One region of the Pantoea sp. X-Soil-ISGK-275 genome, then DNA from elsewhere that is predicted to be linked to it. Evidence: riboswitches for the same ligand, from Rfam matches in the RefSeq annotation. Region 1 holds a riboswitch; each other region holds the start of a gene.
What was found. A riboswitch is a leader RNA that binds a small molecule or an ion and turns the genes downstream of it on or off. The one in region 1 is predicted to bind thiamine pyrophosphate.
Positions count from the first base shown of each region.

Region 1 (5,713 bases):
GGCGCGCCTGTTGCAGGAAGTGCGTTTGCCGCCAGAGTTTGCACAGCGTTATCCGCATGCGCTGTCGGGCGGCCAGAAGCAGCGCGTCGCGATTGCCCGCGCCTTTGCTAATCCGCCGGATCTGGTGATTTGCGACGAGATCACCGCCGCGCTCGACGTCTCGGTGCAGGCCACCATCATCGAGCTGCTGCTGGAACTGCGTCGCCGCTACGGCACCGCGTATCTGTTTATTACCCACGATCTCAACCTGATTCGCCAGATCGCCCATCGTGTCGCCGTGATGTATCGCGGTGACGTGGTGGAAGTGCTGTCCGGCGACAACATGACGGCGTTGGCGCAGCATCCTTATACCCGTGCACTGCTTGATGCGGTGCATATTCCCGACTTATCCAAGTCCGTTGCATGACGAGAAAAACATGAATCCTGAACAGTTAATTCATCATATCGATCGCGACTTTTGCCTCTCTTTCCTGGCAAAAATGGTGCAGCACAAAAGCTACAGCGCCACCGATGGTGAGCGTGAACTGGCGAAATACATGGCCGCGCAGATGGCGCAGCTGGGCCTGGAAACCGAACTGCAAAACGTGCCTGGCGATCGACTGAACGCAATTGGACGACTAGCAGGCAGCGGCGGCGGCAAAAGCCTGCTGTTTAACGGACATCTGGATACCAATCCGGTCACCGAAGGCTGGACCGTCGATCCCTGGGAAGGAAAAATTGACGAGCAGTTCATCTACGGTATCGGCGTGTCGAACATGAAAGCGGGTGATGCCGCCTACTTTTGCGCCTTGAAAACCCTGATTGATGCCGGTGTGAAGCTGAAAGGCGATGTGATTCTGACTTATGTGGTGGGCGAGTTGCAGGGCGGCATTGGTACGCTGGCGGCGATTGAGCAAGGTGTGCGCGCCGACTACTTCATCAATGCGGAACCCACCGATCTGCAAGCGCTCACCATGCACGCCGGTTCGCTGATGTTTACCATTGAGCTCACCGGCGATACGCGTCATTTGTCCAAGCGTGAAGAAGCGGTGGATGCGATTAGCGCCGCCGTCGAACTGATTCCGCAGATTAACGGTATGACCTTTAGCGGTGCGAAAACTGCTGAGCATTTGAAGATTAACCGTGGACATATCGGTACCGTGCATGGCGCGTTGGGCCGCGATTTGGAAGAGTGGCGACCGCCGCAGGTGGCTGATTTTGTGCGCTTAAAAGGCTCGGCACGCTTTGCGCCGGGGCAAACGGTGGAAGGTGTGCTCGCCGATCTGCAGGCATTGCTGAACACCTTGTGCCAGCGCTACCCGGGCCTGAAAGCCGAGCTTTATGATGATGGCATTCGCGATAAACCCACCATGTTGCCGTTCGAAGTGTCACCGGAATCGGCCATCGTTAAAGCGGTGAATCGCGGCTGGAAAACCGTGCGCGGAACCGAGCAGCCGACCGGCGTGATCACGCCTCCGGCATTCTTTGGCACTGACGCGGCGCATCTCTATCAGCATGCGGGCATGGAAGGGATCGTCTGTGGGCCGGGCGGCAAATACAACACCATGCCGGATGAACGGGTTGAAATCAGTGAATTCCTCGATATGGTGCGCATCTATTTGCTGGCCATTCTGGAGATTTGCCAGCCGGTTGAGGCCGCGTAATGCACGCCGAAGCGCTGATGCGTCTGCGCGCCGCCATGCAGCAGAACACGGTCGATATCATGCTGGTGGATCACGGTGAGCTGCTGGCGTGGCTCACCGGCTTTACCGTCTCCGAAACCTTGTATCGCGCCTGTCTGGTGCCGCTCAACGGCGAACCCTGGATGGTGCTGCGCCAACTGGATGAGGCGCCATGCCGCACGCAATCGCCGACGCTGGACGTGGAAAGCTATCGCGATGATCAGGATGCCTGGCACACGGTGGCGCAAAGCCTAATCCGTCGCGGATATCAACAGGCGCGCATCGGCGCGGACTTTTACTCTTACGGCATGACGGTACACAGCTGGCAGCAGCTTTCGCGCTATCTACCAGACGTGACGTGGCATGATTTAACCGGCTTGAGCGACCGGCTGCGTAGCGTCAAATTCCCGGCGGAAATCGCCGCGTTGCGTCAGGCTGCTGCCATCGCCGATGCCACAATGATGGCGATTGGCGCGGAAGTGGAGGGCGGCTGGCGCGTGCGCGATGTCGCCGCGCTGGCCGCCGGAGAGTTTTTACAGCTTGGCGCGGATACCGGCGAAACCGGACCGATAGTGATCGCCAGCGGTGATAATGGTTTTCTGCATGCTAGTGGCCACGAGCAGCGGCTGGAAAAAGGCGATGTGCTGCATGTCGAGCTGATACCAAAAGTGAAACATTACAGCGCGCGCCTGATGCGGCCTTATATCGTCGGGGAGATTTCGGCGCAGCGTGCCGAAGTGGCAGCACAGCTGATCGCGATTCAGGATCAGCAATTTACCGCCATGAAACCGGGCATGACGGCGCACGACGTGGATGCCATCGTGCGCGATGCGGTTTTGAGTAGAGGATTGCGCGCGGATTATCCCAATATCACCGGTTATGCGCTGGGGCTTTATACACGCACGCCACGACCCAGTGATTTTTCCTGCAGTTTCTACCCTAACGCGCAGTGGCTGCTGGAAGAGAATATGGTGTTCCACATGTATATTTCGGCCCAAGGTTTGGCGTTCAGCGAAACGGTGCGCGTTACGCCCGCTGGTGCAGAGCGGCTGACAAATTTACCGCGTCAGTTATTATCATTGCCGGACCAGTAATGAGCAGGATGTATTATGACGCAGGACGTTGAACTGATTGATTTAGCCGTAACCTTTCCCGCTTTACGTTTCGATCTGAAATATGCCACGGCGGATAACATCGCGGGCTATGCCATTTACCAGGAGGCCAAAGCGCTGCTGCATCCGGCAGCCGCCGACGCACTGGCAAAAAGCATTGAGATCGCCCGGCTGGCGGGATTCAGTTTGTTGGTATTCGATGCCTATCGGCCGCAGCAAGCGCAGTGGCACTTGTGGGATGCCTGTCCGGATAAAGATTATGTGGTGCCGCCCGCGCAGAGTTCGAATCACAGTCGCGGCGTCGCAATTGACCTGACGTTACTTGATGCACAAGGCCAGCCGCTGGATATGGGCACCGCCTTTGATGCGATGGAAGCAGAATCACATCCGTATCATCCGAATGTCCCCGCCGAAGCGCAACGTAATCGCCTGCTGCTGAACGCGATTATGTTTGGCGGCGGCTTTGTCGCCATGCCAACGGAATGGTGGCACTTCGAACTTCCTGACGCGAAAAATTATCCGTTACTTGATGAGCGATTTGGCTGCTTTGCGCGTTAAATTATTTCATTTGGCCGATGGTACAAAACCCTGATTAATATTCAGCTGTAATAACGCCAAAGCAACGTAGGGTCGCCATTCATGGCGACCGATTCAAGCATAACCAGACATATATGCGAATTTCGGTCACCATAAATGGCGACCCTACAAAGGATTGGCGCGTTTTTGGTGGTGTTACTGCATCATCAATAAAAAACTACCTCAGCTGACTATCCTTACTTCCGCGGCGGTTATAACCGCCGATCGCCGCCTGTTTTTTATCGATCTTACTCTGACAATTCACGCAGTAACGCACGCCAGCTAATGCCGCGCGACGCGCTTCCGGGATCGGTTCGCCGCACTCGTCGCAAAACTCGGCGCTTTCACCGTGACCGAGATTCTCGCGCGCGCGGGCCACCGCGTCATCAACCGTGGCATCAATTTGTTTGTGCACTGCACCGTCTTCTGACCAACCGCCAGCCATACTTCACCTCCACAAATACTGATGCCCAAAGTATAAGACATGGCGTAATGAATGCCGGACAGGCCAGAATTTAACAAGATTGACACATCATCGCGCGCCATCCTAGACTGCGGCTTGTTCCAAGGGGTGATCTGTTAAGGGGCTGAGATTCTACCGGCTGGCGTGTATGCGCTGGCAACGTAGTGACCCTCCGAACCTGATCCGGCTAATACCGGCGTAGGGATGCGGAACCGCAGGGCGATATTGCGCCCTGATTCCCTCTTTGTGCTTTGTAGCGGACAGTTCGCGCTCTTCAGGCGTTGCCTGAGAGTCTCTGCGCAATCGCAAAGGTGGCGACACATGAACGAAACACACATCATCCAGGCTCTGCTGACATTCCTGCAGCGTGAAGAGACCTCAGACGACGATTTCAACCAGCTGGCCCTCCAAATCTTCGCTTATCAATTCGAACACAACCCACCTTATCGCCGCTTCGCCATCCAGCGCGGACGCACGCCGCTGACGGTGAAAAACTGGCGCAACATTCCCGCTATCCCAATTAACGCCTTCAAAGATCTGACGCTCAGCTGCCGTCCCATCGACCAGATTGCCGAGATCTTCATGACCAGCGGCACCACCGGCACGGTAAAAGGACGCAGCTACCATCCGACGCTGGACGTGTGGAAGAAATCGATGCTGCTCAACTTCCGCCGTCGCTTTATGGCGGGCAGTGAACGCATGCGCATGGGCATTTTATTCCCGGATACCGTGGCGATGCCGAACTCCTCGCTGGCGACCTATCTCGATTTGGCGATGCAGGAGTGCGGCACGCCAGACAGCGAAGGAATGGTGGGCGAGCATGGCCTCGATATCGATCGCCTGTTCAGTGCGCTGGAACAGGCCGAAGCCAGCGGCGAACCTTATGCGCTGCTGGGTGCCAGCTACAGCTTCGTGCCTCTGCTGGATGAAATGCAGCGCCAGCAACGCGGCTTCGCGCTGCCTGCTGGCAGTCGCATTCTCGATACCGGCGGTTTCAAAGGCCAGTCACGCGAGATTGGCGCAGAGGATTTCTACGCTTCGCTCTCTCACGCCTTCGGCATCCCGCGCTCACACTGCATCAACATGTACGGTATGACGGAAATCAGCACGCAGTTTTACGATGCGGGCAATGAACGCTGCCCGCCGGTAAAATCCGGGCCATACTGGATCCGCACACGCGTGGTCAATCCGCTTACCGGTGATGATGTGCCGGACGGCGAGATTGGCGTGCTGCTGCATCACGATCTGGCGCATTTCAACTCGGTATCAGCGTTGTTAACGGAAGATGCGGGCGTGATGGTGCCCGGCGGATTCCATCTGCTGGGACGCGCAACCGGCGCTGATGCCAAAGGCTGTTCGCTGACCATGGAAGCGTTTCTCGCCAGCGCGCAGGCACAGTTGTGAAGGAAGTTGCCGGACATCTGCCGGGCCTTTCCGCTGATGAAGTGCAGTGGCATACGCTGAGTTTCAATCATCGTGGCGAGCGCCTTGAGGTTTGCGTTCCGCAGCTTGATGACGCGCAGATAAAGGCGCTCGCAGCGCGCATCCGCACCAACGCCCGCGCTTATCTTCATCAGCTAAGCGTCGCGCAGATTATCGCCATCATTGATAAAGCGGTGGCGCGACTGCTCGATCGCCATCATCCACTGCGCATCAAAGCCGAAAAGCTGCTGCCCATCGTCACCGGTTACGATGCCGACATGGTGCGGCTTGGCCTCACCGGCTACCTGAAAACCTTTCGTCAGCCGCAGCTGAAGCGCTTTCTGGCGGAGGATTTCACCGATCCGCAGATGCTCGACGATTTCCAGCCACGCCCCAAAGGCGGCTTTGCACGCGCGTTTGGCCCGCAATTGTTGATGCATATCTGGGCGGGCAACGTGCCGGGTTTGCCGCTGTGGAGT
Region 1 is NZ_AP035977.1:140,741-146,453, forward strand. Features, by position in the region: gene AC6I8A_RS20045 (dipeptide ABC transporter ATP-binding protein) at 1-406, shown strand, start outside; gene AC6I8A_RS20050 (M20 family metallopeptidase) at 417-1,643, shown strand; gene AC6I8A_RS20055 (M24 family metallopeptidase) at 1,643-2,755, shown strand; gene ddpX (D-alanyl-D-alanine dipeptidase) at 2,771-3,331, shown strand; gene AC6I8A_RS20065 (DksA/TraR family C4-type zinc finger protein) at 3,528-3,794, opposite strand; TPP riboswitch at 3,907-4,034, shown strand; gene AC6I8A_RS20070 (LuxE/PaaK family acyltransferase) at 4,134-5,216, shown strand; gene AC6I8A_RS20075 (acyl-CoA reductase) at 5,213-5,713, shown strand, end outside.

Region 2 (5,713 bases), on a different replicon from region 1:
AGACATTGCTGCTCCGTGAGATCGTGACAGCGCTTGCTGCCCACGTCGGTCAACTCAGGCAGACCGGGAATTTCAATGCGCCAGGCTTCATCATCGGTCAGGTGGAAGTGGAATTTATTCATCTTCCATGCCGCCATTTGATCGAGCATGCGCAGCACCGCTTGCTTGCTGTGGAAATTACGCGCCACATCGAGGAAGGCACCGCGATAGGCAAAGCGCGGTGCGTCTTTCGCTTCAAGCGTGGCGATAATCGGTTTACCTTCAGCCGGCACCAGCGACAGTAACGACATTAAGCCGTAGTAAACGCCAGCCTGATCGTAACCAATGATATCGGTGCCGCGCGGTGTGATGCGCAGTTCATAAGCACCGGAAACCGCCTCTGCGCCGTGGAAATGATTGACGGCGATACGGGTATGAATGTCATAACCCGCTGACTGCGGTTTGAGCCCCATCAAATCGAAACGCTGTTTAACTGCATCGGCCTGGTTGTCCGCCAATACCTCAAGATGCAAGGCAACGCCACGGCTCAGATCGACATCCGCCGCATGAACTTTCACCGAACGCGGCGTTGGGGTGATTTGTCCGCGCAGCGCGCTGGCAGGCAGTTGCGCCACATCGGCATTCTTTGTGAAACGACTTTGCGGCAGCATTAGCACGTTTTTATCGTCGGCAATGCGCTTCCATTGGCCGCCAAACGGCTTAACAAAGTCGCTGAGGTTTTCGGTATCGGTGCTGGTGATAATTTTTGGCGTGGCATTGGCGGCGGTGACATACCAGCGCGGCATCACGTCGGTGATAAACAGCTGCCAGTATTCATTGACGATAGGGATCTCAATCGACTCACCCGCCGCGATACCTTTGAATTTCTCCGTCGGTTCCAGACGGGTTAAATCGCCGACGATATGGGTCATTTTGAACTGATCGTTATCCACCCGCAGCGTTTCGTGCACGTTGCTCATGTAGATTGCCCAGTTTTTACTGGTGAGCGCCGGACCGTTGTTGGTCAGCGTGATGGTAGCGGTGTTGCAGGATGCCCAATCGGCACCGAGTTTCGCGCAGTTCACGCCGTGATCGGCCGCCTGGTTGTCAGTGACCTGATACTGCACGCCGAACTGACTGATTTGATCGACGACCTGCTGATTATTGCGCGGGGATGAACTGCAGGCGGCAAGGCCCATCACGCTCAGCGCCAGTAAACTGATTTTTAACTTTTTCATGTTGTTATCCTTCTCCACGGAGGTAAGTCTCTGGCTCCTGCCAGATCGGGGTCAAAACAGGGTGAATGGCGCGACGATCATAAATTTGATGTCTCTTTCGTCCTGGAAGATGTTGCCGTAACCGCCGCTGTAGCTGGGAAGAGCGCTGTGATTGTCGTAGCGGGTGTAATGCAGTTTGAATTGCGTGTCTTTGGCGCGGCCTTGCTGGATGGTGTAAACCAGATCGAGGCTCCACGCCGACTCTTTCAGGCGCTGGTTTTGGTCGTAAATCGGATTGGTGGAAGGCTTAGCGTCCCAGCCGTAGGCGTACGACGTACCGACTTGCCAGCCGGGTAATTGCCAGTGCCCCAGATCGACCATCACACCGGCGAATAGCGCTTTCTCACCGTTGGCGTTCCAGTCAGAGCGGGAATCCCACCATACATCCATGCGGCCATTTGAGCTGGCATAGGATGGCGTCATACGCTGCAGGAAGAAGCCCTGATTACCTTCGGCTTTTACCCAAGTGCCTTCAAGGCGGAAATCGAACGCGCCCAGCGTGTAGCCGAACGTCAGCGCCTGTAGCCAGGCGAGGCCATCATAAACATCGTTGACCTGGCCCACGCCGCTGTTGTCACGATCCTTCGCGCCGTAAAACTGATAGCTGGTGCGCAGTGGCGCATCGGCCAGCGGCAGCTGATAAGACGCTTTAGCAAAATACTGATCCATGTAATTCGCCGCCTGGCCGTAAGCGCCTTCCAGCAACAGCGAGTTTTTGAAATCATATTTGGCACCAAAGGATTGCAGCCACGGAATCTCCGTCACACCATCGGCTTTGCGGAAGTTGTACATGCCGCGATACCACGGCGCTTTGTATTCGTCTGTCCACATCCAGGAGACGGAAAGGGCGCCCGCATCGCTAAAATCGAAGACGGTGCCAGCCTCAACACCGCGATAAGTGCCGGGCAGGAAACTCCAGTGTGGTGCCAGCAGCGTCTGTCCGCTGGGTTGCAAATAGCCTGCGCGTAGCCAGTTATCCTGCCATTTTGCCTTGATCGCCGCTTTATAAAGACTTAAGCCACTCTTATCTCCGCTCCAGTCCTCATCCCAGCGTGTGCGGGCATTGCTGAAACCAATTTCATTCGGTGCCGCCGGGCCGCTATTGCTTAACTCCAAAGCGCCAAACGCCGCCAGATCGAGGCCAATTACATCACCGGCATAACCGGATGAGAAGTCGAGATTGGCGTTGGCAGAGGCGTGATGCAGATTGGCGTCATACTGACCATACGCGCCTTTTTGCGGATCCATCTCTTTACGATCGCGCTGGCGTTGCCAGTAAAACAGGTTGCCAGTGAGCGATGAGTCTTCGACAAAACCCGCAGCGTGGGCGCAGGGAACAGGCAAAAACGTACCGGCGAAGAGGGCAGAGATAATGGCCGCAGAGAGCGGCGCGCGTGGAATTCGACGCATAGCAAATCCTCCGTGATACTTCCATGAACAATTAATAAATCCGTATTGTTTCGTCATGAAACAAGTTGCGAGGGATGCTATTTTTCGCGACGCGAATTATCAATGGAGTTTATTACAAAGTATGACATGGCACGCAAAAAGAAGGGTTTTAAGGAGTTTATTCAATCAGTTAGATGAACCTGTAAAATGTAACTTTGCGAACAAGATCCTCAGGAAAAGTGTCGATAGCTTGCTTTAATCTGGCTTGTTCCCTATGCTCGCCAACGTAGTTTTGACTCGGGGTGCCCCTCTAATACAGGGCTGAGATACACCCGCCGACCTGATCTGGATAATGCCAGCGTAGGGAAGTCAGATGCCTGACCGCATTCGCCTTCTTGATCGCCGGTTGGGAGCCTAATGAAACAGCCTGACCTTCTTTCCCCCGTGCAACTCGCGCACTCTTTGCAACTGCTGCGTCAGCAAGCGCCGCTGGTGCACTGCATGACCAATGAAGTAGTGCAAACCTTTACCGCCAACGTGCTGCTGGCACTGCAAGCTTCGCCCGCGATGGTGATCGACCCCGATGAAGCGGCGCAGTTTGCCGGTTTTGCCGATGCGGTGTTGATCAACGTAGGCACCTTAACCTGCGATCGTCGTGATGGGATGTTGGCGGCGGTGCAAGCAGCGCAAGCGGCAGGCACGCCGTGGACGCTGGATCCGGTGGCGGTCGGCGCATTAACGCTGCGCACCACCTTCTGCCAGCAGCTGCTGAGCCTGCAACCTGCGGCGATTCGCGGTAACGCTTCAGAAATTCTCGCCCTGGCGCATCAGGCAAGCGGCGGACGCGGCGTGGACAGCCTGCATCAAACCGATGCCGCGCTGAGCGCCGCCCAGCAGCTGGCGCGTGATTATCACACCGTTGTGGCGGTGACCGGTGAAGTCGATTACGTCACCGATGGCGCGCGTACCCTGGCAATCCCCGGCGGCAGCCCGCTGATGACGCGCGTAGTTGGCACCGGTTGCGCATTGTCGGCAGTGGCTGCGGCCTTCACTAGCTTGCCGGGCGATCGCCTGCAACATGTGGCAGCGGCGTGCCGCGTGATGTCGCTGGCCGGTGAGCTGACAGCACGCCAGGTCGCCGGGCCGGGCAGCTTCGTTGCTGCCTTCCTCGATATGCTGTGGACGCTGGAGGTGAAAGCATGAAACGCATCAACGCATTGACCATTGCTGGCACCGATCCCAGCGGCGGCGCGGGTATTCAGGCCGACCTCAAAGCCTTCTCCGCATTGGGTGCTTATGGCACCAGCGTGATTACCGCGCTGGTGGCGCAAAACACCTGTGGCGTGCAGTCGGTCTATCGCATCGAACCTGATTTTGTCGGCGCACAGCTCGATTCGGTGCTGGATGATGTGCGCATTGATGCCGCGAAGATCGGCATGTTGTCCGAAACCGCGATAGTCGAGGTGGTCGCCGAGCGACTGAAACGGGCCAGCCTGCCGTTTGTGGTGCTGGATACGGTGATGATTGCCAAAAGCGGCGATGCGCTGCTGTCGCCTGATGCGGTAGCCAGCGTGCGCGAATTGCTGCTGCCGCAGGTGTCGCTGATCACGCCAAACCTGCCGGAAGCCGCCGCGCTGCTGGGACGCGCGATGGCGCAGGATGAGAAAACCATGTTGCAGCAGGGCGATGCGCTGCTCGATCTTGGCTGTGAAGCGGTGCTGATGAAGGGCGGACATCTCAGCGATGCCGAAAGCCCGGACTGGCTAATCACGCGCGAAGGACGCCAGCGCTTTACCGCGCCGCGTGTTAACACACGCCACACGCACGGCACCGGTTGCTCGCTCTCCGCCGCGCTGGCGGCGTTGCGTCCGCGTCATGATGATTGGGCGGCAACGGTGGTCGAAGCCAAGGCGTGGCTACAACAGGCGCTGTTGCACGCCGATTCGCTGGAGGTCGGCAAAGGCATTGGGCCGGTGCACCATTTCCATCAATGGTGGTAGGGCGTAACGCCAGATTGCCGCTTTTTCACTGCGCATCCGTCTGAAAAATGGAGTCAGCAATTTGCCAGCCTGGCGTTTTCCGGTCCAGGCTGTTGGGGGCGAATCGGCATTGGCCGGTTCCAATCCAGCCATTTATCAGGAGCGAACATGACGGACATCGTACAGTTATTGGGCAAAGAGGCGGACAGCCTTCTTCAACATCGCTGCATGACCATTCCAGCGGATAGCCTCTATTTACCAGGCGCGGATTATGTTGATCGCGTGATGATCGACAACAATCGTTCTCCCACCGTTCTGCGCAACATGCAAACGCTGTACAACACCGGACGTTTAGCCGGCACCGGCTATTTGTCGATTCTGCCGGTCGATCAGGGTGTTGAGCACTCGGCGGGTGCCTCCTTTGCCGCTAACCCGGCTTATTTCGACCCGAAAAACATCGTTGAGCTGGCGATTGAAGCCGGCTGCAACTGCGTGGCCTCCACTTACGGCGTGCTGGCCGCGGTTTCACGCCGTTATGCGCACCGCATTCCATTTATGGTGAAGCTAAACCACAATGAAACCCTGAGCTATCCGACGCAATATGATCAGACGCTGTACGCCAGCGTTGAGCAGGCCTTTAATCTGGGTGCGGTGGCGGTTGGCGCCACCATTTATTTTGGCTCCGAGCAATCGCGTCGTCAGATTGAAGAGATCTCGGCGGCCTTTGAACGCGCGCACGAGCTGGGAATGGTGACGGTGCTGTGGGCTTATCTGCGTAATGACGCGTTCAAGAAAGACGGCGTCGATTATCACGCCAGCGCCGATTTAACCGGCCAGGCCAACCATCTGGCGGCGACCATTGGTGCGGATATTGTGAAGCAGAAGATGGCGGAGAATAATGGCGGCTATAACGCGGTGAAGTTTGGTCACACCGATGAACGCGTCTACAGCAAGCTGACCAGCGAGAACCCAATTGATTTGGTGCGTTACCAACTGGCGAACTGCTATATGGGGCGCGCGGGATTGATCAACTCTGGCGGCGCTTCTGCCGGGGAAACGGATATCGCGGAGTCAGTGCGCACGGCGGTG
Region 2 is NZ_AP035976.1:2,775,423-2,781,135, reverse strand. Features, by position in the region: gene AC6I8A_RS12995 (family 20 glycosylhydrolase) at 1-1,217, opposite strand, end outside; gene chiP (chitoporin ChiP) at 1,269-2,666, opposite strand; TPP riboswitch at 2,934-3,029, shown strand; gene thiM (hydroxyethylthiazole kinase) at 3,063-3,848, shown strand; gene thiD (bifunctional hydroxymethylpyrimidine kinase/phosphomethylpyrimidine kinase) at 3,845-4,645, shown strand; gene fbaB (class I fructose-bisphosphate aldolase) at 4,793-5,713, shown strand, end outside.
Region 2: it holds a riboswitch for thiamine pyrophosphate, as region 1 does, so the genes downstream of both, thiM (hydroxyethylthiazole kinase) here and AC6I8A_RS20070 (LuxE/PaaK family acyltransferase) in region 1, are expected to answer to the same signal.

Region 3 (5,713 bases), on a different replicon from region 1:
ATGATCGATGCCGTTCATCACCAGCGCGCCTTGATTGATTGGCAAAAAGCCGCCAATCAGACTCAGCAAGGTACTTTTCCCCGCGCCGCTCGGACCGAGGATCGCCAAACGTTCACCTGCCTGCGCCGCAAAACTGAAGCGCATCGGCAGATGCTGATAAAGGTAAGTGAGGTTATTCAGTGTCAGCATGGCGACCCGGTAATTTTTCCATCAGAGTAAAGAGTAACAAGCAGAGGAGCAGCAATAGCAATGCGGTGACGGCGCCGTCCGCACCGCGATAGGCGCCAATCTGCTGGAACAGATAGAAGGGCAGCGTGCGGAAATCGGCGCTACCAAACAGTGCGACGACGCCGAAATCGCCAATCGACAGCACGCAGGCAAACGCCAGCGCCTGAGCAATGGGACGTTTCAACGCGCGCAGCTCAATCAGCCGCAAACGGTTGAAACCGGAGATGCCGAGTGAAGCGCAGAGCTGGCTGTAACGGGCGCTGATATCGCGCATCGGATTCTCCAGCACTTTCATGGCGTAAGGGATGGCGATCAGGGCGTTAGTGAAGATCACCAAACCATCGGCGCGCTGCGGCAGACCTACGGTGGCGTTGAACAGCAGGAAGAAACCGCTCGCCAGCACAATGCCCGGCATCGCCAGAATCAGCATGCCGCTCATCTCCATCGCCTGCGCCGCTATCACGTTCTGGCGCTGTCGCAGTTCGCGGCTGCTCCACAGCAGCATCATGGTCAGCACCACGCAAAGCAGGCCAGCACCGATAGCGATGCGCAGCGAGGTAAAGGTGGCTTGCCACAGCGCCGCTTGTTGCAGTGCACCGGCGACGCCGCCGCGCAAACCATCGACGATTACCGCCGCCAGCGGCGGTAACAGCAGCAGCAGCGCCAGGCCAATCAATACAGTATCGTTGGTGCGCGCCTGCCATGAATCCTGCGGATCGCGCCAGCCGCGAATGCTCTGGCTGCCGGTGGGAATGGCTTTACTGAAGCGCTGGCTCAATAGCACCAACAGCAAACAGCAGCCGAGCTGTAACAGCGCCAGCAGCGCCGCGCGGCCCGGATCGTAATCGAAATTTAGCGCCTGATAGATCGCCAGTTCCAGCGTGGTCGCTTGTGGTCCGCCGCCCAGCGCCAGCACCGTGGCGAAGCTGGCGAAACAGAGCATAAAGATCAGCGCTGCCGTCGGCAGAATCTGACGGCGCAGCCACGGCCATTCCAGCCAGCGAAACAGATTCCAGCCGCGCAGGCCGAGCTGGGCGGCGACTTGCCGCTGCTCGCCGGGAATACTCTCCAGCGCCTGTAACAGCAGGCGCGTCGCCAGCGGCAAGTTAAAGAAGACGTGCGCCAGCAGAATGCCCTGCAGGCCATACGGCGAAAAGTGGTAGTCAAAGCCAATGGCCGCGCACAGTTGCGCCAGCCAGCCGCTGCGACCGTAGACGCTGAGCAAGCCAAACACCGCCACCAGCACCGGCAGCACCAGCGTCATGGCGCATAAGCGCAGCAACAGGTTGCGACCGGGAAAACGGCGGCGATAGAGCGCGCGCGCCAGCAAGATTGCGGGCAGCACTGAGAGCAACGCCGACAGTAGCGCCTGCTCGAACGAGAACAGCAGCACATGATGCAGATAACTGTCGTTGAGCAGCGCGCGCCAGTCGGTGGCCGGCGCAACCATCACCAATGCGCCAAACGCCAGCAGCGCCACCGCGCACAGCAACAGCGCGACGGCGCTACCGGGAATTAACCAGCCGGACATTAACGGCTAACGGCGCTTTGCCATGCGCTGATCCACGCGGCGCGATGGTCGGCCACTTCGGCTGGCGTGTATTGCAACGCCTTGGCGGGCACCTGCAAAGCTTGATAACCAGCTGGCAGATCGCTTTTGATCACCGGATACATCCAGTTGCCAGTGGGAATGGTCTGCTGGAAAGCCGGAGAAACCATAAACTGCATGAACTGCTGCGCCAGCTTGGGCTGTTTGCTGCTGGCGAGCTGCGCGGCCACTTCCACCTGCAAATAGTGGCCTTCGCTAAATTCGGCCGCAGCGTAGTTCTCTTTCTTCTCTTCGATAATGTGATAAGCCGGAGAAGTGGTGTAGCTCAACACCAGATCGCCTTCGCCCTTCAGGAACAGGCCGTAAGCTTCACTCCAGCCTTTGGTGACGGTAACGGTTTTTTGTGCCAGCTTCTGCCACGCGTCAGGCGCGTTGTCGCCATAAACTTTTTGCATCCACAGCAGCAGGCCAAGACCCGGCGTGCTGGTGCGCGGATCTTCATAAATCACACGCCATTTTTCCGGGCTTTCAACCATCTCTTTCAGGCTTTTCGGCGGATTCTTCAGTTTGTTTTTATCGTAGACGAAGGCGAAGTAGCCATAATCGAATGGAATGAAGGTGTCGCTGTGCCAGCCATCTGGCAACGTTAATACTTTGGTATCAACGCTGCTTTTGGCAAATAGCCCGGTTTTCTCCGCTGCCTGCACCAGATTGTTATCCAGCCCCAGCACCACATCGGCTTTGCTATTTTTGCCTTCCATGCGTACGCGATTAAGCAGCGATACGCCATCTTCCAGCGCTACGTACTTCAGTTCGCAGCCGCACTGCGCTTCAAAGGCTTTTTTTACCGCTGGACCGGGGCCCCAATCGGCAGAAAACGAATCGTAGGTGTAAACGGTGAGAACCGGTTTGGCAGCGAAAGCCGGTGCCGCAACCAGCAGCAACACAGGCAGAACTTTGTTTAACACTTTGCGCTCCTTGAGGAGAAGATAAGGTCGAGTCGCAAAGGATCTGAGGAGTGAGGCATCTCAAATCCCTACGCCGGTATTAGCCGGATCAGGTTCGACGGGTTTCTCTCAGCCCTGATTTCAAGGCACCCCGTTGAGAACGGCTCATTCTAGACATTTATATGACAGCGCGAAAGGATCACAGCTCCGGCGGCGCAAACCAGGCCGATTTGAAGTCAAACCAGCCAAGCGTATTGAGGCGCACGCCACGCATACTGCGCTGCCCTTCCAGCAGCAGCCAGTGATGGAACAGCGGATGCAGATAGTCGCTGTCGATCAGCTGCTTACTCCATTCCGCCAACGGTAAATCCTTTTGCCGCCAGCGTGCGGCATCGGCTTGCCAGTCAATGGGGATGCAGTGATGCATCAACGGCAGCTCAAACAGTTGGGCGAACAGCGCGTACTCGAGCGGCAGGGTAAAGTTAACGCTGCCGAGCCAGATGTCACTTTCACCTTCGCCCTCGAACCACTCTTCGTAGCTCACAACGCGGGTGATCAGCTCAACACCTTGCTGCGCCAGCAGCGGTCGCAGCGCGTTGGCGATACCTTCATGCTCAACGTGATGGCTGTACCAGCTCAGCGTCAGCTGGGTTAAACCTGCTGGCTTGTCGGCGGACGTGAGATCGCGGCGATGGTGCCAGCGCGGCAGCAAGCCATAAGCGGGGAACCAGTAACGCTGATAGCCGACGCCAGCATGATTCAGTAAGGCGATCGGATTAAACAGATAACTCACCCAGCGGCGGAAATGCGCATCGCGGCCCAATTCGGAGCGCTGATCGTAAAGCAGGAAGTAGCAGCCTTCCTCCAGACGACTTTCTTCCGATTTTTCGTCAGCGGTTTCGCCCTGCAGTTTGACTCCGGCATACACCAGCTCATCACTGATTTCCGGCAGCACCCAAATCGACACATCGTCAATCAGCGCGCGATAGCCAAAGTAATCATCGAAGGCGGCGATCTTCAGCTGCGTTTGCTGATTGCGCACCACGCTGTACGGGCCGGTGCCAATTGGCTGTCGCGCAAACTGGCGCAGCGTTGGCCATTCGCGCGGCAGAATCATCGCGCTGACGCTGGCCAGCAGCCACGGTAACCAATCGTCCGGCTGGCTCAGATGGATATCCAGCGTCCAGGGCGCGGGCGAATCCAGTTTACTGATGTGAGAAAACAGCGGCTGGCTGCGCACGCGTTCCAGCGAAGCAATCACATCCGCCATTTCCAGTTCACGGCCATGATGAAAACGTATCGCCGGGCGCAGGAAGAAGCGCCACTGCAGCGGCGAGGTTTGCTGCCAGTGATGGGCGATATCCGGTTCGATTTCCCCCTTTTCCTCATTTATGCGCATCAGGCCGTTGAAAATTTGCCGCGCCAGATGGGTTTCCGAACGGCGCAGCGGTGAACCGGGCAGCAGATTGGGCAGCGGGCGATAATAGAGCACACGCAGGATATGTTTGCCCTGGCGGAAGCTACGACCTAAATGTGCCGCGATCATCTGGCGCACCTGATTTTTATCGCCCACCAGTTGCACTAACTGTTCGATGCGATCCTGCTCAAGTAGATCCTCAGCACGCTGCTGCTGAAGCGCCAGGCCGGTATAGCAGAAACTCAGCATCGAGCGCTTGCCGCGTCCCGCTTCCGCCTGCCAAATCAGCCAGCCTTCGCTCTGCATGGCATTGAGCAGGTTGCGCATATGGCGACGCGAGCAGTGCAGCAGATCGGCCAGCTCGTTGAGCGTGGTTTCCTGATCCTGCCCCTGACAGCTTTGCCATAAGCGGATGAATTGCTGCTGCAAACGTGAAGAAGACATAAAAGGGGAACTCCTTGTCAGAATCGCTCAGTTTTTCCTGCCTCATATTAGAGGCATACTGCCCGGCAATGGAAGAGCGGGAGGCATTCAGCAATGAATGGCGCTCTGCCAGCGGTTCCACCGACGTGGAACCTCTTTCTGAGTAGGGTGCATTTTCACCGCCAGCAGCGCTTTATCTGCTGGCTTTTTACGTTTTGCTGTAGAATCTTCTACCCTCATTTCTCTACCTATTTTTTTATTCGCAAAGGGATTTCTGCATGAAATCGCTGTTAACGCGTCAACGTCGCATCAATCCGGTCTATCTCTCGTTTATGGCGGTGTCGTTTATGACTGGCGTGGCCGGTGCGCTGCAGGCGCCGACACTCAGCCTGTTTCTGACGCGTGAAGTGCAGGTGAGTCCGTTCTGGGTCGGCTTGTTCTTTACCATCAATGCGATCGCCGGGATTGTGATTAGCCTGCTGATGGCGAAACGCTCCGATAACCAGGGCGATCGCCGCAACCTGATTCTGTTTTGCTGCCTGATGGCGACGCTGAATGCGCTGCTGTTTGCCTTCAATCGCCACTATTTAACGCTGGTAACGCTAGGCGTGTTTTTGTCGGCGCTGGCCAGCGTGTCGATTCCGCAGGTGTTTGCGCTCGCGCGCGAATATGCCGATCAGTCGGCGCGTGAAGTGGTGATGTTCAGCTCGGTGATGCGCGCGCAGCTGTCGCTGGCGTGGGTGATTGGGCCGCCGCTGTCGTTTGCGCTGGCACTCAACTACGGCTTTGTGACGCTGTTTTGCGTGGCGGCGGGGATTTTCCTGCTGAGCATGCTGCTGATCTGGCGCACCTTGCCCTCGGTGCCGCGCGTGGTGGCATCGCCTGAAGCGGTACTGACGCAGCTCAGCCCGTGGAAAGACAGTCAGGTGCGGTTGCTGTTTATCGCCTCCGTCACCATGTGGGCGTGCAACACCATGTATATCATTGATATGCCGCTGTATATCAGCGCCACGCTTGGCCTGCCGGAGAAGCTGGCGGGACTGCTAATGGGCACCGCCGCCGGGCTGGAGATTCCAATCATGCTACTGGCCGGGCATTACGCGCGGCGCACCGGCAAACGCAAACTGATGCTGCTGGCGCTGGTGGCGG
Region 3 is NZ_AP035976.1:824,330-830,042, forward strand. Features, by position in the region: gene thiQ (thiamine ABC transporter ATP-binding protein ThiQ) at 1-189, opposite strand, end outside; gene thiP (thiamine/thiamine pyrophosphate ABC transporter permease ThiP) at 173-1,759, opposite strand; gene thiB (thiamine ABC transporter substrate binding subunit) at 1,759-2,745, opposite strand; TPP riboswitch at 2,793-2,888, opposite strand; gene sgrR (HTH-type transcriptional regulator SgrR) at 2,924-4,585, opposite strand; gene AC6I8A_RS03715 (MFS transporter) at 4,843-5,713, shown strand, end outside.
Region 3: it holds a riboswitch for thiamine pyrophosphate, as region 1 does, so the genes downstream of both, thiB (thiamine ABC transporter substrate binding subunit) here and AC6I8A_RS20070 (LuxE/PaaK family acyltransferase) in region 1, are expected to answer to the same signal.

Region 4 (5,713 bases), 620 kb from region 1:
GCAGCACGTCGGGATGATCAAACGCACGCGGCGCGTCACCGCCGGGAACCGGCCAGCTTTCGATGGCCAGCGGCTGGCCTTGCAGCAGCAGAATGTCATCGGCCATGCGGCACGCTTCCAGCGGATCGTGCGTCACCAGCAGCACGGTTTTGCCTTGCAGTAATTCGGCAGTCAGCGTTTGCAGGCTGAGTTTGGTCATCACATCCAGCGTGGCGAAAGGTTCATCCATCAGCACCACGTCGCGCTGCGCATAGAGCGTGCGTGCCAGCGCCACGCGTTGCCGCATGCCGCCCGAAAGTTGCTGCGACGGCGCATGCGCTACGTCACTGAGTTTCACCTGCTCCAGCAGCGCCAGCGCGCGCGGACGATCCGGCTTTTCGCCGCTGAGCCGCGCCGACAGCATCACGTTGTCGAGCACCGTCAGCCATGGATAAAGCAGATCCTGCTGGCCCATCCACGCTACGTTGCCGCTTAAGCCCTGCACCGCGCCCTGCTGCGGCTTGAGTAATCCGGCCACCAGCCGCAGCAGCGTACTTTTGCCGATGCCGCTGCGTCCCAGCATTACCGTGGTTTTGCCGCCGCGCAGTTGCAAATTCAGCCTCTGACACAGCGGTTTATCGCCCCAGCTAAAACTCACATCGTTGAAGAAAATGTCCTGATTCATGGGCGATTGGCCGCCAGAATCGCCAGCTGATGAAATCCACGCTGCGCCAGCGCGCTAGCGGCCTGCGCGGCGCGGATGCCGCTGGCGCACACCAGCACGATGCGCTGCTGGGCGGGCGGCTGCCATGCCGCAATCGCCTGCGGCAAGATGCGCTCAACGCCATCCGCCACGCTGACCGGCGCTTCTTCACAGCTGCGCAGTTCAACAATGCAGTCATCGGCGGCGAGCTGTTGCGGGTCAATAAACGGCACCGCATGTTCCGGCTCTTCCGCATCATCAAAGCGGAACGGGCGAAAATGCCAGTTCACGAAGTCGCAGTTCACCAGACAACCGAGCGGTGATGGCTGCAATTCCAGCAGCACGCTGAGCGCCATCTGCGCCTGCATCGCGCCGAGCGTTGCCACCGCCGGGCCCATCACGCCGGCGGTGTTGCAGTTCGCTGCCGACGAAGGCAAGCGCGGGAACACGGCGCGATAACTCGGCGCGCCACCACAGAATCCGCCGACGTAACCTTGCCGTCCCAGCACCGAGGCGCTGATCAGCGGAATGCCCGCCTTCATGCAAGCATCGGAAAGTTGGTAGGTGACGGCAAAGTTATCGGCGGCGTCGATCACCAGATCGCAACCCGCTAGCGCCTGCTGCACATTGCTGGCGCTCAGCGATTGTTGCAGCGCCTCGATTTGCACCTGCGGATTGCGCTGCTGCAACGCCTGCTGCGCGCGCAGCACTTTGGGCTGGTCGATATCCTGCTCAGTAAACAGCGTTTGCCGATGCAGGTTATGCAGCGCAACTACATCGTCGTCATACAGCCGAATATGGCCGATGCCCGCGCCCACCAGCTGCGGCAGTAGCGTAGCGCCCAATCCACCCGCGCCCGCCACCAGCACACGCGCCTTAAGCAGCTTCTGCTGCCCTGCCTCGCCGATTTCCGGCAGCATCATCTGGCGTTGATAACGTTGCATGTTTGCCTGCCTCAACTCAGATTTGCCAGGCCAAAGATCGGCGTGGACGCGGCTGCCATGTCGCGCTTCTCCATCAGTCCCGCAGCGCGTGCGGCCTGTCCGGCTTCAATCGCCAGTCGGAAGGCGTTGGCCATACCAATCGGATCGCCCGCTTTGGCAACGGCGGTGTTGAGCAGAATGCCATCGAAGCCCATCTCCATCGCCTGCGCCGCCTGCGACGGCGCGCCAATGCCAGCATCAATGATCAGCGGAATGTCGCTGAACCAAGCACGCATGGCGCGCAGCCCGTCGATGTTGCGCAAGCCCTGACCGGAACCAATCGGCGCGCCCCACGGCATCAACAGTTCGCAGCCCGCCGCCAGCAGTTTTTCGCCGACGATCAGATCTTCAGTGGTGTAAGGAAACACCTGAAAACCCTCTGCGCTGAGGATGCGCGCGGCTTCCACCAGCGCGAAAGGATCGGGCTGCAGCGTGTCGGCGTGACCAATCACTTCCAGCTTGATCCACGCGGTGTTGAACAGTTCGCGCGCCATGTGCGCGGTGGTGACGGCTTCTTTCACCGTGTGACAACCGGCGGTATTGGGTAACACGCGGATGTTGAGGCCGGTCAGCAGTTCACGGAAAGCCGCGCCCGCCGCGCCTTCGCGCCGTAAACTGACGGTGATGATGTCGGTGCCGGAGGCGGCAATCGCCTGCTGCAAAATGGCGGGCGAAGGATAACCGGCGGTGCCGAGCAGGAAGCGCGATTGCGGGTCAAAATCGTAAAACATCGCTTAACCTCCCTGCATCGGTGACAGCACTTCAAGCTGGCAACCTTCATCCAGCAGCTGCGTGTAGTACTGGCTTTTTGGCACAAACGCACCGTTGTAGGCGGTGGCGACGCAGGCCGCGTCAATTTGCTGCTCGATCAGCAATTCGCTCAGGCTGTTTGCCTGCGTGCTGATGAGGCGGCCGTTAAGCTGAATGTTCATTTTTAAGTTCCCCAGAAAGACGCTGCATCAGCTGCTCTGCCAGCATCGGTGCCAGCAGAAAACCGTGGCGATACATGCCGTTGAGATAAAAGGTGTGGTTGTGATAGTGGATTTCCGGCAGATTCGCCGGATAAGCCGGACGCAGCCCGCTGCCGCTCTCAATGACGCGCGCTTCGGCTAAAGCCGGATGAATGGCGTAGGCGGCGCTGAGCAACTCCATCATGGCGCGCGCGCTGATGGCGCTGGCGTCGTCGCTCTCGATCATGGTGGCGCCGAGCATAAAGTGGCCGCCGCGTCGCGGCACCAAATAGCAGGGAAAACGCGGATGCAGCAGACGAATCGGGCGGGAAAACTGCACGTCTTCGCTGTGCAGAATCAGCATTTCGCCGCGCACCGCACGCAGGCGCGGCAGTTCCGGCGCGGCGTGAATGCCGCGACAATCGATAATCTGGCCGCTCGGCGCACGATTGTTGAATGGTACGCCGCGTGCGATCAGCGTGACTCGCATCTCCTGCAACGCCAGACGCGGATCGAGATGCGCTTCCCCGGCGAAAAACAGACCGCGTGCAAAGCGCCCTTCCAGCGCCGGTTCGATGTCGGCGGGATCGACCCATTGGTGCTGCTCGGTCATACGGGCGAAACGGTTGAGTTCCTGGCTATCGCGCGGCGGCGCAACCACCAACGTGCCTTGATGCTCGACGCTGCTGACGCGCTGTTGCCACCACGCGGCGGCGTGTTGCCCAAGAGTGATAACATCGCGCGGCGCGCTTTCGGCTTCACACCAGGGCGCCAGCATGCCGCCAGCAAACCACGATGCCGGGCGGCGCGCGTCATCGCCAATCACCTCAACGTCTTCACCGCGTTCCGCCAGCAAAGTGGCTACGCATAGGCCCGCCACGCCGCAGCCAAGCACGCTCCAGCGGCTCACAGCGCCGGATCCAGGATGTTCAAACAGGGGGAATTCACATCGGCCTCTCAGTGTTAGCTGAGACCCGCAGATACAGGAGAAGGGAAATGGCGCATCCATCGAGCTGGTTTGAGCGCCAGACAGCCCAATGATAAAGACTGTCAGTCTTCCTACGCCAGTATCAACTGGGTCAGGTTCAAAGGGTCGCTAAACCGCGCAGTGCGCTATTAGCCTCTCAGTCTCTTTGGCGAGACTCCCCCGACGCGTCTATTTGTATTGCAGGCGATGGTCGCCGTCAAGCGCGGAATAACCAGACTGTTTACATGGGAATAAGCAGCAAGGCATTTATCGCTACCTGGGCTTTGTGGATCACAAACGTAACATATGGTATACAAACACATTATTTTATGCGCAAGAACCAATTACAGGTGATGTCGGAATATCCATGAAGAATATTAAAATTGCATTTATTAAAGCCGGCTGGCACAAAGAAATTGTCCACAATGCCCTGGTGGGATTTGAAAAAGAATTAGCCGATCAATCCGTAGAAGCAGAATTAAAAGTGCTGGAAGTGCCTGGCGCATTTGAAATGCCGCTGCTGGCTAAGCGTCTGGCCGAAACTGGTAAATACGATGCGATTGTCTGCGCGGCGCTGGTGGTTGACGGCGGTATCTATCGCCATGATTTCGTTGCCGCTGCGGTCGTAGACGGCCTGATGAATGTGCAGCTGACTACCAACGTGCCGGTGTTCTCCGTGTCATTAACGCCGCATAATTTCCAGCCGGTTGATGTTATCGAAAACTTCTATACCGAGCATTTCATTAAGAAAGGTAAAGAAGCCGCGCGCGCTGCGCTGGCTATTCACAATCTGTCGATTGATTAATGCATTAAAAAGGGAGCACCTCATCAGGCGCTCCCTTTTTATTTAATCTGACTTTCTACTATTAATATTCAGAATAGTGCCAGCCTCGCTTCACTTAATGTTTCACACTCATCAAATGATTACTTTTCATATGTCGGCGCGTTTCAGATGGATTGATATCGCACGCTTTCGGCAGTAACAGCGTAAAGATTCCCGCAATCACCAGTGAACCCGCCAGCCAGCAGATCGCCACGTTTTGGCTATACAGCAGTGTCATGATCCCTACTAAGTACGGTCCGCAGAATCCACCCAGATTACCCAAGCCATTGATCACGCCACGCGCGCTACCCGCCACTTCCGGCGCAGCGATACGTCCGGGAATCGACCAGAACGGGCTGGTTGCCGCTTTGAGGAAGAAGCCGCACACCACCAGCGCGATATAGGCGGCGACGACGTTATTATGCAGCACCACCGATGCCAGCAAGGCAGCGGCAAAACAGAACAGCGACACCATCACCCACAAACGGCGCTTGCCGGTGCGATCGCTTAACCACGAAATAGCGTAGATGCCGAGTACCGTCGCGACAAAAGGAATCGCCGCCAGCAGACCAACGCCCGCCATGTTGGTACCGGTGAGATTTTTCAGGATACTCGGCAGCCACAGCGTGTAACCGTAATCGCCGGTTTAATAGAAGAAGTTGAGCGCCACTAACTTCATCAGGCCCGAGTTGCGAAACACCGCTTTCAACGGCGCTTTGCTGACCGGTTCCTTTTGCAGATGCTGAGCCTTTTCGCGCGCCAGTTCGCGCAGCAAATACTCCTTTTCTCGCGCCGGTAACCAGCGCGCCTCTTCAGGACGATCGGCGATCACCAGCCACCACACCAGCAGCACCACCGCTGAAAGCAGGCCTTCGATTATGAACAGCCAGCGCCAGTCCAGCACATTGATGATGTAACCCGATATCGGCGCAGTAAACATGCCACCTAACGGCGCGAACATCATGACAAAGGCGTTGGCGCGACCCAGCTCTTTTTCCGGGAACCAGTTGCTGACCATGGTTAACACCACCGGCAGCATGCCGCCTTCGGAAATCCCCAGCACAAAACGCAGCGCCAGCAGCTGATAGTGATTGGTGACAAAACCGGTGGCGATCGACACCACCATCCACGCTACCAACGACCAGGCGATAAAGCGTTTGCCGCTGCCATTCACCGCGATACGTCCGCCCGGCACCTGTAAAAACAGATAACCAATAAAGAAGATACCGCTTACTACGCCAGCCATTTGGCTGGTGATCGCCAAATCCTGATCCATACCGCCAGGCAGCGCAAAGCTGATATTGACGC
Region 4 is NZ_AP035977.1:757,114-762,826, forward strand. Features, by position in the region: gene AC6I8A_RS22965 (ABC transporter ATP-binding protein) at 1-664, opposite strand, end outside; gene AC6I8A_RS22970 (HesA/MoeB/ThiF family protein) at 661-1,626, opposite strand; gene AC6I8A_RS22975 (thiazole synthase) at 1,638-2,396, opposite strand; gene thiS (sulfur carrier protein ThiS) at 2,400-2,597, opposite strand; gene AC6I8A_RS22985 (FAD-dependent oxidoreductase) at 2,581-3,525, opposite strand; TPP riboswitch at 3,655-3,774, opposite strand; gene AC6I8A_RS22990 (6,7-dimethyl-8-ribityllumazine synthase) at 3,950-4,387, shown strand; partial or broken gene AC6I8A_RS22995 (MFS transporter) at 4,482-5,713, opposite strand, start outside.
Region 4: it holds a riboswitch for thiamine pyrophosphate, as region 1 does, so the genes downstream of both, AC6I8A_RS22985 (FAD-dependent oxidoreductase) here and AC6I8A_RS20070 (LuxE/PaaK family acyltransferase) in region 1, are expected to answer to the same signal.